2 regions of the Clostridium sp. D5 genome follow, and region 1 is predicted to be linked to the other one. Evidence: predicted binding sites of a transcription regulator. Region 1 holds the regulator's gene; the other holds the start of a gene.

What was found. The regulator HrcA, encoded in region 1, represses chaperone genes, less so after heat shock. The targets are predictions, from matches to a motif close to TGTTAGCACTCNNNNNNNNNGAGTGCTAACA.
Region 2: a site for HrcA is predicted at 1,340-1,370, ahead of htpG (molecular chaperone HtpG). Genes of this name have one in related genera too.

What each region holds. Positions count from the first base shown of each region.
Region 1 is NZ_GL870810.1:428,219-431,404, forward strand. It holds gene HMPREF0240_RS08305 (chromate transporter) at 1-45, opposite strand, end outside; gene HMPREF0240_RS08310 (chromate transporter) at 42-587, opposite strand; gene hrcA (heat-inducible transcriptional repressor HrcA) at 955-2,004, shown strand; gene grpE (nucleotide exchange factor GrpE) at 2,032-2,712, shown strand; gene dnaK (molecular chaperone DnaK) at 2,753-3,186, shown strand, end outside.
Region 2 is NZ_GL870809.1:1,007,477-1,010,662, reverse strand. It holds gene htpG (molecular chaperone HtpG) at 1-1,244, opposite strand, end outside; gene HMPREF0240_RS04325 (GNAT family N-acetyltransferase) at 1,677-2,177, shown strand; gene gatB (Asp-tRNA(Asn)/Glu-tRNA(Gln) amidotransferase subunit GatB) at 2,620-3,186, opposite strand, start outside.

The DNA.
Region 1 (3,186 bases):
CAGTCCTATTTTAAAAAACTCTATAAATAAGGTAAGATAGATCATGCGCGTTTTTTCTCCTTCATAATATTTACAAAGATACCTGTTCCTGCAGCACAGATAACCAGTATAATCGTAGGCACAGGCGAGAAAGTAGCAAGCAAAAACCCGGCAAGAAATAAAAGCAGACCCACTTTATCACGAATTCCGGTCCTGGCCAGTGAGATGACGGTATTAATCATCAGTGCACATACAGCAATCCGAATACCCGCCAGAGCATGCAAAACCATCGGATTATCCATAAACTGGGTCAAAATACTGGCAATCAGACAGATAATGATAACCGAAGGACTCACCATTCCCAAAGTACCAAAAACAGCCCCCCAAACCCCGGCCTGCTGATACCCAATATAAGTAGAGGTATTAACAGCAATAATACCGGGAGTACACTGCCCGATCGCATAAATATCCAGGAGCTCCTCATCCGTAGCCCATTTCTTCTTAACAACAACCTCCCGTTTCAGCATTGGCAGCATAGCCATACCGCCCCCAAAAGTAAGCACGCCAACACGAAAAAAAGTCGAATATAATTCCCACAATTTCTTCATAAAACCTCCTGCAAAAATCAAAGGCCCCGAACAGTCTGAATCCCGAAGTCCATTTCTTCCTATTAATAAAATACCATTATTAATACATTCTACGACTTTTTTTGAAAAGATACAATCAAACCTATGTAAAGTTCAAATAAAGTTAAAAAAACACCCAGCCTCACCTTCCGTCAATCCTGCCATAGAGCGCCCCCCCTCTTCCCCTGCCCCCAAGAATTCATTCTTTTGTATATAAAGTATAAAAAATATATAAACACTGTTGACAAAAATAAACCAGGGTGCTATCTTAATATACGTAAGGTGTTAGCACTCAAAACTAAAGAGTGCTAATAAACAAAAAAGCTGATTCAGTAAGGAGGATCCTGATATGGCAGTAGATACAGAATTGACTGACAGAAAGCTTGTCATATTAAAGGCAATCATCCGGAATTATCTGGAGACAGGAGAACCGGTAGGTTCCAGGACCCTTTCAAAATATACAGAATTGAATCTGAGTTCAGCTACTATCCGCAATGAGATGGCAGACCTGGAGGATCTGGGATACATATTCCAGCCCCATACATCTGCAGGGCGTATTCCTTCCGACAGAGGTTACCGGCTGTATGTCGATATGCTGATGGAAGAGAAAGAGCAGGAGATCACGGAACTGAGGAATACCATGCTGGAGAAGACAGACAAGGTTGACAAGGTACTGCAGCAGGCAGCCAGGGTTCTTGCAGCCAATACGAACTATGCGACTATGGTTTCAGCACCGGTCAACAGCAGGAACACATTGAAGTTTATACAGCTGTCACAGGTGGATGAAGAACAGATTGTTGCAGTGATCGTGATGGGCGGCAATGTCATCAAGAATAAAATTATTGATGTGGGTGAGACTTTAAGTAATGAGAATCTGCTGAAGCTGAATATGCTGCTGAATACTACTCTGAATGGAATGTCCATTGAAGAGATTAATCTTGGCCTGATTGCAAGGCTGAAGGAGCAGGCGGGAATTCACAGCAAGGTGATTAGTGATGTCCTGGATGCAGTGGCAGAGATTATACATGTGGACGACGATATGGAGATTTATACAAGCGGCGCCACGAATATTTTTAAGTATCCGGAATTAAGCGACAAGCAGAGTGCACAGGAGATTATCAGTGCATTTGAAGAAAAGCAGCAACTGGCCGACCTCGTAACCGAGACGCTGGCCAGTGAAGATAATCATGGAATTCAGGTATACATCGGAGATGAAGCGCCGGTGAAGACCATGAAAGACTGCAGTGTTGTGACAGCTACCTACGAATTGGGCGAGGGCATGAAGGGTACCATAGGTATCATAGGTCCAAAGCGTATGGATTATGAACATGTCATGAAGACGTTGAAGACTCTGCAGAATGAGTTGGATGCAATTTATTACAAAGACCCAAAAGAATAGGAAGGTGAATAGCTGGTGGAAGAAAAGATGAGCAAAGAAGATATGGTGAAAGAAGCCGTAGAAGAAGCAAAGGCAAAAGCTGTAATGGAAGCAGAAAAAGAGCAGGATGAAAACCAGCCTGAGTCCGAAGCTGAGCCGGAAGCGTGTGAAGACGCACAGGAAGAAACAGAGTGCGAAGAAGATGTGAGCGCTGAAGATGCCGAAGAGTCCGGAGATGATGACAGCAAGTCCGGCAAAGAAAAGAAGCGGTTCGGCAGAAAGAATAAAAAAGACAAAAAAGACGAGAAGATTGATGAACTGACTGACAGGCTTACCCGTCAAATGGCAGAGTTTGATAACTTCCGCAAACGTACTGAAAAGGAAAAATCCCAGATGTACGAAATAGGTGCGAAAGATATCATAGAAAAGATTCTTCCGGTCGTTGATAATTTTGAACGCGGCCTGGCAGCTGTGCCAGAGGAAGAACAGTCCAATCCTTTTGCACAGGGAATGGAAAAGATTTATAAACAGCTGATGACTACGCTGGAAGAGATTGGCGTAAAGCCGATTGAGGCGGTTGGAAATGAGTTTAACCCGGATTTCCATAATGCGGTTATGCATGTGGAGGATGAAGAGTTTGGCGAGAATATCGTAGCCGAGGAGTTTCAGAAAGGCTACACATACCGTGAAAGTGTAGTAAGACATAGTATGGTGAAAGTAGCAAACTAATTTCTCATTCAAAATCAAAATATTTCAGGAGGAAATGATTATGGGCAAAATAATTGGTATTGACTTAGGTACAACAAACAGCTGTGTAGCTGTTATGGAAGGTGGACAGCCAACTGTCATTGCAAATACAGAGGGCGCAAGAACAACTCCATCTGTAGTAGCATTTACAAAGACTGGAGAGCGTCTTGTAGGTGAACCTGCAAAACGTCAGGCAGTAACAAATGCAGACAAAACAATCTCTTCTATCAAGAGAGAGATGGGAACAGACTACAAAGTATCAATCGATGATAAAAAATACTCTCCGCAGGAGATTTCAGCAATGATCCTTCAGAAGATGAAGGCAGACGCAGAAGGATATCTTGGAGAAAAGGTAACAGAAGCAGTTATTACAGTACCGGCTTACTTCAATGATGCACAGCGTCAGGCAACAAAAGATGCAGGTAAAATTGCAGGACTGGATGTAAAGCGTATCAT
Region 2 (3,186 bases), on a different contig from region 1:
CAGCCGAACTTGATAAACGGGCAGATATCATCCCAGTATTTTTCATAATTTTCTTTGTCAGTCTTAAACATTCCGTTGAGTTTGTCTGCAACCTTCTTGGAAATATAATCAGCTACTTTATTCACAAATCCATCATTCTGCAGAGCACTTCTGGAAACATTCAGTGGAAGGTCCGGGCAATCGATCACGCCTTTTAATACCATCAGGAATTCCGGAATAACCTCTTTGATGTTATCTGCGATGAATACCTGATTGTTGTACAGTTTGATAGTTCCTTCGATAGAATCGTATTCTGTATTGATTTTCGGGAAATAGAGAATTCCTTTCAGGTTGAACGGATAATCCATGTTCAGGTGAATCCAGAATAATGGTTCCTTATAATCCATAAATACTTTGCGGTAGAAATCAATATACTCTTCTTTTGTGCACTCGCTCGGATTCTTTGCCCAGAGCGGATGAATATCGCTGATGGAAACCGGGCGCTTCACAATCTTGGCCTTTTTCTTTGGTTCCCCTTCATCGCCTTCTTTTGGTTCTTCTGTGATATGTTCTACTACTTCGTCTGTATCCAGCACATCATCTTCATCTATTGTCTCATATTCAGGTTCTGCATTTGCCTTGGAAAGGAAAATCTCTACCGGCATGAAGGAGCAGTATTTTTCCAGTACTTCTCTTGCTCTGTATTCATTTGCAAACTGAAGGCTGTCCTCATTCAGATACAGGGTTATCTCAGTTCCCACTTCTGTCTTGCTTCCGTCCTGCATCTCATATTCTGTACCGCCGTCACTTACCCAATGTACCGGTACCGCGCCGTCCTGGTAGGACAGTGTGTCAATATGCACCTCATCCGCCACCATAAATGAAGAATAGAATCCCAGTCCGAAATGGCCGATCATCTCATCTTCTGTTGTCTTGTCCTTATACTTCTCCAGGAACTGGGTTGCTCCGGAAAATGCGATCTGTGTGATATATTCTTCCACTTCACCGGCGGTCATTCCCAAACCATTATCGATAAATTTTAATGTCTTCTCCTCCGGATTCACAATGACCTGAATCTTTGCCTTATAGTCATCCGGCAGTTCATATTCCCCCATCATGTCCAGCTTTTTCAGCTTTGTGATGGCATCACAGCCATTAGATACAAGTTCCCGCATAAAAATATCATGGTCAGAATATACCCATTTCTTTATGATTGGAAATATATTCTCGCTGTCAATGGATAAGTTACCTCTTTTTGTTTCCATGTATAACACTCCTTTTCAATTTAATAGCTGTTTTGTGATCCATAATTATCATCTAGAAGATATTCTAATACACTGGTTTTCAAAAGTCAATAAGAAATTAGCACTCTTTAAAGTTGAGTGCTAATAAAATTATTAAAAAAATTAAATCTTTATAAAATCTTGCCGATTTCATTTATATTAAAAACCACATCATTCTCTTACATATTCAATATCATTCTACTATTTTCCAATTCCCATAATAGTGGTATACTTAATTCCGTACCCATCGGTCATAGCGTAACACACGCCCTGGCGTATGGGTACGCAGTGAACTGCAGAATAAAATGTACCCAGAGGGCACACCGTAACTCATGCCCGGCGGGCGGGTCTGCACTTATACTGTAGAATAACGTTTTAGGATACAGGGAAATCTCAGGGAAAAGGAGTATGATTATGACTGACACATTTGAAACGCTCAAAGTAGACAATGACCATCAGATTAAAGAAGTCGCTGAACTGGCCGAGATTATCTGGCACGAACATTTTACCCCAATCATCGGAACCGTCCAGGTAGAATATATGGTAGACAAATTCCAGTCTGTTCCTGCGCTGAAAAAGCAGCTTGCAGACGGCTACGAATACTATCAGCTGTTTGACAGAGGGGAATTCTGCGGATATTGCGGCATCCATCCCGATAAAGGCAGACTTTTTCTGAGCAAACTCTATATCAGAAAAGAATGCCGCGGACGTCATCTGGCAACAAAAGCCTTTCACTTTCTAAAAGACCTGTGCAGTAAGAGGGGACTCTCGGCCATCTGGCTGACCTGTAATAAACATAATGATGATTCGCTGGCTGTATACAGCCATCTCGGATTCAAGACAATAGATACACAGGTGGCAGATATCGGAAATGGGTTTGTAATGGATGATTATATTATGGAGTATACGGTCTGAAAGGGGACGCTAAGGAGAAGGGGAGTGTGGCTTCCGCAGGGGATGTGCATGCCATTTCTAGATCTGCATATCCACCCCCCATCCGCCTCCCCCGCCTGTTGCCCCAACAGATTTTTCCTACCTGCCGGATGAGCGCAGCCTGCCCGGGATGGTGTGCGCGGCGGCAGAGGGGATGTCTGCAGGTGCTTTATGATGCCTAAAGTGTGCCGTGTTTCCGTTGGGATAAAATAGAAAAATCTGATGGACAAACTTTGCCTTACCAGGCAAAGTTTGAGGCGACTAAGGCCTCAAATCATCAGATTTGAGGCTGCATGTCGCCGGTTCCATCAGATTTTTCTATTTTATCCCTACGGAAACTAGGCTAAACGCCCGGTATCATAAAGCACCTGCAGACATCCTCTCTGCCGCCGCGCACACCATCCCGGGCAGGCGTCCCCACCCCCTAAGCCAAAATCTCCCTCAACATCTTATTCACCAAGCCCGGATCAGCTTTCCCTTTCATTGCTTTCATGCTCTGTCCGACCAGGTATCCTATTGCCTTTTCTTTCCCGCCTTTATAATCTTCGACAGACTTTGGATTGTCTTTGACCACTTTGTCTATGACTGTTTTCAGGGCTCCTTCGTCATTGACTGTTTTCAAGCCGTTTTTCTCCACGTATGTCTCGGGATCAATATTTTCAGCGAATATTTTTTCGAAGACTTCTTTGGCTACGGAACTGTTGATTGTCCCGGCCTCGGTGAGATTTACCAACTTTGCAAGATTTTCGGGGGAGAATCTGATATCCTCTGGTTCCATACTGTTCTCTTTGAGCAGACGGAGCGTTTCTACCATCAGCCAGTTGGAAACTTTCTTGGGTTTTCCACAGACAGAGGCTGCAGCCTCAAAGATATCCGCCATTTTCTTGGACTCTGTGATGATTTCTGCATCGTACTGCGGTATGTCAAATTCTTTTTTGTAGCGCTCCAGTTTTTCGGAACGAAGTTCGGGCTGTCTGGCTTTGATGTCCGC